4 regions of the Pseudoalteromonas sp. R3 genome follow, and region 3 is predicted to be linked to each of the others. Evidence: predicted binding sites of a transcription regulator. Region 3 holds the regulator's gene; each other region holds the start of a gene.
The links. The regulator sigma-54, encoded in region 3, starts transcription at its own class of promoters, with help from an activator protein. The targets are predictions, from matches to a motif close to GTTGGCACGNNNNTNGNNT.

Region 1 (2,206 bases), 340 kb from region 3:
AAAGCAGCGTTTCAGCTGATCCGTTACCAGATTGGGGATATGGGCGACATGCTTAAAGGCAAAGTGCCGTTTGATGCAGAACGCTTTAAACAACGTGCGAACAATGCAGCCCAGTTGTCTGCCATGCCATGGGAAGCATTCCCGGCGGGTTCAGATAAAGGCGCAACAGATGCCCTGCCAGCTATCTGGTCTGACAGAGCAACCTTTGACAGTAAAGCACAGGCATTCGCAGATTATGCTCAAAAGCTAGCTGTAGCGGCGGAGTCGGGCGATAAGAAAGTCATTGGTGCAGCATTTAAAAACTGGGCGAAGGGCTGCAAAGACTGTCACAACTCGTTCAAAGATTAACAATCAACACAAGTAAGGCAGCGAATGCTGCCTTATCATTTAACGCTTAAACAAGGTAAACGTACCGCGAACCGGGGTTACCTGCATACAAGCTCAATCATCTAAGAAATCTAGATCATCCTCTCCCAGATTACGCTTCAGGCGTTTTTGTTCCAAGTAATCATCCAGACGACGCTTCACCCGCTTCTTTTGCTGGGCCTGCAACTCTTTGTCTAACGAGCCAAAGTCGTCTTCATAATCTTCATCTAACGGATCATAGGAAAATGTTTTACCCACGATAAGCTCCAAAACTTAAATTCGCTAATTAGTCCGGCAGTTCATGCAATGATGGCCTGCTTAAGAATAGTATTTAGCGCTAAATTCAGGCGCTGAAAAGCAAGACATTTTTATCTATACGATAAAAATTTTTTATTATGTGTTTGCGCAAAAAACACACTAGTCAAAAGCACCACTTTTTGGTCAGATTGATGAACAAAACAGCCAAAGCATCGTATAGAAAAACACAGCATTTCTATACTAATCAAAACCTTAATAAATTGGCACTGTTCTTGTTGGTTAACTTTCGTCATCAACACCCCAAGGACCACTATTATGAAAACTATACTGCTTGCTTCAACGTTGGCGTTATCTACCCAGGTAGCAGCCCACACAGATAACCATTTTTCTGTCAGCACGGATGAGTGCGCTGTTGATTTTAAAAACGACGTACAGATCACCCCTGATCAAGTCTATATCAAAAACGGTAATGGTCAGCCTGTGATGATAGATGCACAGGGCTTCCTGTTTATTGCAGATCAACCTGTTTCACTGGACCAGGATGAGCGCATGGCCATGCAGACATATGCCGATACGCTCAGAGCCGAGCTGCCCAAAGTGGCCAGTATTGCATTGCAGGGCGTAGAACTAGCTGGTGTCGCCATTGAGGAAGTGGCAACCGCATTTAATCTGCACAACTTCGATTCCTTGTCGGGCCTGATGGATGAACTGCATACAGAGATTGAAGGCGCGTTTTATCAGCAAGGCACCTTTGTGATGGGTGAGCAGGCTTTCAATGAATTCGGTGAGCAATTTGAACACCAGTTTGAAGAAAAAATAGAACAGGCAATAGAAGGCGCCATGATGGAGTCCATTGGCAGCCTGCTGGTCGCAATCGGCTCTGAAATGGTGAGCTCAGGCGGCGATATGGACCGCTTTGAGCAGCGCATGGAAAACCTGGGTGCCGAAATTGAACAAAAGATAGAGCACCAGGCAAAAGCGCTGGAGCAGCAAGCCGACGCCTTGTGTGGCAACTTCAAGACCATTGCAGAGCAAGAATCTCAGCTCAGCGCCATGATCCCCCAAATGAAAGGGTATCAGTTGTTCGCGTACCGCTAAACCTCGGTTTATCCCTGCACAGTCAGCCACACTTGCATAAGCTCAACACTTATCGCATGTGTGGCTGCTTTTTCGCTTGTGCCACCAGAGTGCCCAGCGTGCGCACATAACCTTCCATATGTTCACACCAGGGCAAGCCATAACTAATCCTCACGCAGCTACGGTAACGCTCATAGGCGCTGAATATGGCTCCCGGTGCGACGCTTATCCCAGCCTGAAGCGCAAGTTGAAAGAACAAGCCGCCATCATAGCCCTCCCCCAGGTCCAGCCACAATACACAGCCTCCTTTGGGATCGCTGACCCGGACGTGATCCGGAAAGTACTTTTGCACTGCCAGGCGCATTTTCTGCTTGTTGTCATAAAGTCGCTTACGTAACTGGCGCAGATGCCGCTGAAACTCGCCACTGGCCATAAAATCCGCCAGCGCCCATTGATTCATCATAGGAGCTGAACAACTCAGCGCACGCTTAAAGCGCTTTGCCCG
Region 2 (2,206 bases), 1.3 Mb from region 3:
TGATAGGCTGCACCACGCGCCGTGATCCAGCCGTTAATGATGAAACCGCTAATTTGATTGTCGGCATTGTAGGTCATACGGATCCGTTGTTTGACGACCAAATCGTTCATGTCGTGGTCGCCGCGTGCGGGCCAGTTGTCTTCATATGCCAGTGTTGTTACGCCTTGTGCGCTGGGAAAGTACTGGCTGTAAGCGCGATTAAAGTCGTTGGGAAACTCATCCAGTTCATCTTCTATTCCATCGGCATCACTGTCGTTTTGTTCTGGCATCACCGTCAGGTTAAGGGCCGAAATTGCAGTAGCCGGGGAGCTTTTAACACTAAATACTGCATCGTTAAAATCGTTATCGCCCCAGGTGCGCGGCAAATCTTCAAAACCGATTACCACTTCCTGTTGTTCCTCATCCAGTAACAGCACGCAATGCTGGCGCAAGGTTTCGTCGCTTTCTGGGTTAAGGTCAGACAACGAATAATAGTAGGGAGTTTTAAAAGGTTTTACGCCGGTGTAGTACCAAAAGCCGTTCGCAGCGATAAAGAAGCCGATACTGGTGCCTGCCGGGAATTCACCTATGCTTACGCGGTGTCCGTTAGTCAGGTGAGGATAGCTAAGGTTTGGAAAGACAATGGTTTCCTGGATCTCTTCTGGGGTTTGCGGGGGATTCTGCGGATCAAAAGTGAAGTAGCCAAAAGAGTTTTTGTACCCCGCACCTTCATGGATAAAGGTAATAAATACCTCGGCGTCTTCATTCAGGTGAATGGTCGAGCCTTCATCGCCAGTGATAAAGGCCTCGTTTACTCTGGCCTCTGGCAGCGCATTTTGGATGCGCTGGAAAAACTCCGGGCTGTACTGGTCGCGTGTGTAAATCAGCGAATCAGGTTTACCTGTGGATTGGTTGTAGCCACCGGGCCATGCCTGTCCAGACTGGAACTGCCAGACATATTGCCCATCAACTTGTTGGACTGCACCAGCGGTAAAAGAGAGTAGCCCTGAGGCCAGTATGGGGTACAGCAGGTTAAATCGCTTCATCATCGTCGCTCCAAATGAAAAGGGTGTAGGTTTTTCTGTATGGACTATTTCACGAAGCATGCCAAAAATTAATGTGTTTATTATCAGTGGTTTATGGTTTTTGTTTGAGCGGTAAGTGGGTTTTTTGCAAATTGCACTGCATTGCGCTTTGCAAACAAGAAAATAGCTAATTAATTTTGGCAGTCACACAGGCTGGCAGCGAATAAGCGCACCTGAACTGCTGTTTTTTGCGATCGGTGTAATACTTGCTTGAGTAGGAAAAACGATAAAGGAGGTGAGTATGAGCACGATTCGATCACACACTTTGGTGTTTAGCATCGCCCTGAATGGTTACCAGTGGCGCTACCGGCGTTATCTAAACAGCCAGCGCCGCTACGCCAGGCGCATGGGATACGATTATGTGGTGGTTACGCGCCCCTGGTTAAACAGGCTGGGGGCGGAGTGCTGCTGGCTCAAATTATTCTTGCTCAAATCCGCATTGCGCTCTGGCTATAAACAGGTCCTGTTTGTGGATGCTGACGCCTGTATTCAGCAGACTTGCCCGGCGCTAGAGGTGTTATATGACGAAAACACCTTTTTACATCTGGCAAGAGGCTACAGCGGCGCGTTTAATTCCGGGGTGATGCTGATGCGCAATTGCACTGAGGCGATTGAGTGGCTCGATACTCTGATTGTGGCCATGACTCAGCCTGTGGCTGAGTCGCAAGGGATAGGCTGGGGTGAAAATGGCCATGTGATCCATTATGCCAACAACTGTGAGGGGGTGGCGGAGCTCGACCGACGCTGGAACAATACCTATGATGCAGAGCTGAATGACTACATTCGCCACTTTAATTACGGACCGCTGAAATGCTCCTGGCTGGATAAGTGTTTCCATACTCTTATTTTTAAATGTTCACGCCTGTTGTTGGGTTATAGTCTGTCCCGACCCGATCAGCAGGCAGACAAGCTGGGCGTGGTTCAGCTGCGTATTCCTGCTACTCTTGCGCAAATTCAGCTGCTATATCCGCGTTATTTTCCTTCTCTGTGAGCGCCGCATGGCGCTTCTCAAAATAAAAAAATTCCCAAAATGCAACGCACTTTTACTTCTTAAAAACACACTGAAAATCAACTAATCTATTTAAAATCAAAACTTTAAAATTTGGCATGGTCCTCGCTATATCTTTGTCGTGAACAGATAA
Region 3 (2,206 bases):
GGTTAGGCATTGGTTACCTGCCTCAAGAGTCCTCTATTTTTCGCAAACTGACCGTCTATCAGAATCTGATGGCCATTTTGGAAACCCGTAAGGAGCTCAATAAAGAGCAGCGGGAAGTCATCCTCAACGAGTTATTAGATGAATTTAATATCCAGCATATTCGGGATAGCCAGGGCATGGCCTTGTCGGGTGGTGAACGTCGCCGGGTAGAAATTGCACGTGCCCTTGCGGCAGATCCAAAATTTATCTTATTGGATGAGCCTTTCGCTGGCGTTGATCCCATTTCGGTGTTAGATATAAAGAAAATTATAGAACACTTAAAAAACCGCGGCATAGGCGTGCTGATCACCGACCACAATGTACGTGAAACGCTGGACGTCTGTGAGAAAGCTTATATAGTGTCACATGGTGAACTGATAGCAGCAGGCACCCCGGAGCATGTTCTGGCCGATCAAACCGTGCGGGATGTCTACCTAGGTGAGCAATTCAGGCTATAGTTATAAGATTAGAAGTAAATAACAAAAAGGATTGTTAGAGATACATGAGGCAATCGCTACAGCTGCGCATGGGGCAGCAACTGACAATGACACCACAGCTGCAACAGGCTATTCGTCTGTTACAGTTGAGTACGCTAGATCTCCAACAAGAAATCCAAGAAGCGCTTGATAGCAATCCTTTGTTGGAAGTGGAAGAAGGTGAGTCTGAATCACACGATAATGAAACACAGTCCAAATCGGATACTGAGTTAGAACAACATGCGACCAATGATAATGACAGCTTTGAGGACTCGGCTGTCAGTGACTACGAACAAGACAGCGATGCTGCATTAAACAAAGACACTGTGAGTGACGATCTGGCAATGGACGTCACCTGGGATGAGTACATCAGTGCCGCCCCGGCAAGCAGCTCAGGCCCTATGCCTGAAGATGAAACCATCTATCAGGGTAAAACCACAGAGACGCTGCAAGAATACATGATGTGGCAACTAGAGCTCACCCCCTTTAGTCCAACTGACAGGGCCATCGCCCTGGCAATAGTCGAAGCCGTTGACGATGCAGGTCTGCTGACTATCAGCTGCGAAGACATTGTTGAGAGCATGAATCAGGATAATGATGAAGAACTGATAGAATTGGATGAAGTCGAAGCAGTACTAAAACGTGTTCAATTATTTGATCCCGTCGGTATTGCTGCGCGCAGCTTGCAAGAGTGTCTGTGTATCCAGCTCAATCAGTTTGACTCTGCCACTCCCTGGCTCTCTCAAACCAAAGAAATTCTGACAGAACATATCGATCTACTCGCAAGTCGTGACTACCGAACTTTGATGAAAAAGACTAAGCTCAAAGAAGCTGAGCTTAAAGAAGTCATGACCCTGATCCACAGTCTTAATCCAAAACCTGCCGCCAGCATAGTGCAAGAAGAGGCCGACTATGTAATCCCGGATGTTTCGGTCAAAAAGGTGAAAGGTCGCTGGGTTGTTGAACTAAACCCGGACTCTATGCCGAAGATCAGAGTAAACGATCACTACGCTGCAATGTCCCGTTCAGTAAAGTCGAGCACTGACAGCCAGTTTATCCGCTCGCACTTGCAAGAGGCAAAATGGTTTATTAAAAGTCTCGAAAGCCGCAATGAAACTTTATTGAAAGTTACCAATTGCATTGTGCAACAACAACAGGCATTCTTTGAACATGGCCCCGAGGCAATGAAGCCGATGGTACTCAATGATGTGGCCGAAATGGTCGACATGCATGAGTCCACGATTTCACGTGTAACAACGCAAAAGTATATGCACACGCCACGCGGTATTTATGAGTTGAAGTATTTCTTCTCAAGCCATGTCAGCACTGAAAACGGAGGAGAATGCTCTTCGACAGCAATCAGAGCATTGATCAAAAAGCTAATTGCCGCAGAAAACACAGCTAAGCCATTAAGTGACAGCAAAATTGCGGATGTATTGGCAGATCAAGGGATCAAAGTGGCTAGACGTACAATTGCCAAATACCGAGAGTCTTTGGCTATCCCACCGTCGAATCAGCGTAAAAGCTTGATTTAGACGTAACTACAGAAGGAAAATGCTTATGCAACTAAATTTAACTGGTCGACATGTAGAAATCACCGATTCGTTAAGAGACTATGTAACAAACAAGTTTGCGAAGCTAGAAAGGCACTTTGATCACATCAATAACGTGCATGTAATCCTAGATGTCGA
Region 4 (2,206 bases), 1.8 Mb from region 3:
GTTCCACCAGGGATCTCTGAACTTTACTCAGAACTCGTTGGATCTGGCGATTACGGGTGAGGGCTACTTCGCAATGAGTGAAGAGTTGGGTTCTCAAGACTTTACTTACAGTCGAGCGGGAGCATTTAAACTCAATAAAGATAATTTTATTGTTGATGCCCAGGGCAACTTCCTGCAAGGTTTCCCTGTTGACCCAAGCACAGGTGATACGACATCGGTCAGTTTGAGTACCTCTGCTGCATTACAGATCCCAGATGCATCAGGCTCTCCTCGTGCAACGACAAATGTTTACACTTCATTTAACCTGGACTCAAGAGTAACGTCGCCTACACTAGCATTTGATCCAACGGTAAGTGCTTCTTATAACAGTTCAACGTCTACAACGATTTATGACAGCTTAGGTGAGCCGCATACTCTCCAGATGTATTTTGTTAAAGAAGATCCTGCAACAAACCCAAACCAGTGGCAGGTTTATGCAACTTTGGGTGGGCAGTTAGTAGGCCCAGCAGGTGACGGTAGTGTAGCTGGACCAATTACCGAGTTTGAATTTGATTCTAATGGTAACCCCGCTTCAACAGGTGATCCTGGAGTGCCTGTTTCGGGCCCAACTTTTGACCCGTTTAACATTCCTGCGGGTGCAGGCGCTGGTCTGTCAACATTATTGACCAATGGTGCAACTTTCCCGAGCAATATCCAGATGAACTGGCGCGATGAGGCAAATACTAAGCCACCGACACAGTTCGCGAGCCGCTTTGAAGTAAAAGCACTTGAGCAAGATGGTGCTACAACAGGTCGACTTGCAGGTATTGATATTGGCTCCGATGGTAAAATAGTGGCATCTTACAGTAATGGTGACTCTACTTACCTGGGTCAGGTTGCAATGGTTCGCTTTTCAAACTCGCAAGGCTTGCAGCAGGTTGGTAACACTGGATGGAAAAAGAGTTTAACATCAGGTGAACCTATCGCGGGTGAGCCAGGTTCAGGTACGCTGGGAACCATCAACTCCTCAGCACTCGAGCAGTCGAATGTTAACCTGACGAACGAACTGGTTGACCTGATTAGTGCACAGCGAAACTTCCAGGCAAACTCTCGGGCACTGGAAGTGAACTCAACACTTCAGCAGAACATTCTGCAGATCCGATAATCTACTTCATCACCTCCCAAGGCCGCTTAATGCGGCCTTTTCATTTTCTTGACGAACATGTTGGCATCTATATTGCTTTACTCAGTATAGATTGAACAATTTTAGGTCGTTCCCATGGATAAAATGCTGTATGTCGCTATGTCTGGTGCCAAACAAAATCTGGTTGGTGTCGGACTGAAAGCGAACAACCTGGCCAACGCCAATACCACCGGGTTTAAGGCAGACTTTGCACAGGCCCGCTCTATGCAGGCTTTTGGTGAAGGGCTTCCTACCCGCGTATTTGCTATGCAGGAACGTCCGGGGACCATGATGACGGGCGGGGCTATCACTGAAACGGGACGTGATCTTGATATCGCTGTTGATGAAAAGTCCTGGATCAGTGTGGTGGACGCCGCAGGTGAAGAAGCTTATACCAAAGTTGGTACGTTGAATATCACCTCTGATGGCGCATTGGTCACCAGCCATGGTCGTCAAATTATTGGCGAAGGTGGCCCAATTATTTTACCTTTGCCGGTAGAAAAGGTGGTGTTTAGTGACGATGGCTCGATTCAGGTCCGACCCCAGGGTGCACCTGCCAACTTTTTGGAAGTGGTCGACCGATTGAAGATTATTAGCGCAGACAATAGCAAACTTGAAAAAGGCAATGACGGTTTGTTCAGACCAAAAGAAGAGCTACTAGAAGATGGAGTGTGTGGGTTTTGTGAAATCTCCCCTACCGCCAAGGTAATGAGTGGCTATCTGGAAATGTCTAATGTAAATCCAGTTCATGAGATGGTGGACATGGTAAACCTTCAGCGCCAGTTTGAAATGCAGATGAAACTGATGAAAACAGCTGAAGAAATTGATGAGCGACACACTTCGCTCCTGCGTATCGTTTAAGAGAGTGAGGTAAAGATTATGAACCCAGCATTATGGATCAGTAAAACCGGCTTAGATGCCCAGCAGACTGATATATCAGTTATTTCAAATAACCTGGCGAATGCTAGTACGGTCGGCTATAAAAAGAGCCGCGCGATATTTGAAGACTTACTCTATCAGAATATTAACCAACCCGGTGGGCGC

Region 1: a site for sigma-54 is predicted at 884-902, ahead of ELR70_RS05300 (YggN family protein). Genes of this name have one in related genera too.
Region 2: a site for sigma-54 is predicted at 1,073-1,091, ahead of ELR70_RS20945 (LruC domain-containing protein). Genes of this name have one in related genera too.
Region 4: a site for sigma-54 is predicted at 1,204-1,222, ahead of ELR70_RS18990 (flagellar basal body rod protein FlgF). Genes of this name have one in related genera too.

The regions. Positions count from the first base shown of each region.
Region 1 is NZ_CP034835.1:94,003-96,208, reverse strand. It holds gene ELR70_RS05310 (cytochrome c) at 1-348, shown strand, start outside; gene ELR70_RS05305 (hypothetical protein) at 442-624, opposite strand; gene ELR70_RS05300 (YggN family protein) at 940-1,722, shown strand; gene ELR70_RS05295 (PLP-dependent aminotransferase family protein) at 1,772-2,206, opposite strand, start outside.
Region 2 is NZ_CP034835.1:3,600,672-3,602,877, reverse strand. It holds gene ELR70_RS20945 (LruC domain-containing protein) at 1-1,028, opposite strand, end outside; gene ELR70_RS20940 (hypothetical protein) at 1,306-2,055, shown strand.
Region 3 is NZ_CP034835.1:434,361-436,566, reverse strand. It holds gene lptB (LPS export ABC transporter ATP-binding protein) at 1-497, shown strand, start outside; gene ELR70_RS06855 (RNA polymerase factor sigma-54) at 542-2,050, shown strand; gene hpf (ribosome hibernation promoting factor) at 2,076-2,206, shown strand, end outside.
Region 4 is NZ_CP034835.1:3,169,922-3,172,127, reverse strand. It holds gene flgE (flagellar hook protein FlgE) at 1-1,144, shown strand, start outside; gene ELR70_RS18990 (flagellar basal body rod protein FlgF) at 1,259-2,023, shown strand; gene flgG (flagellar basal-body rod protein FlgG) at 2,042-2,206, shown strand, end outside.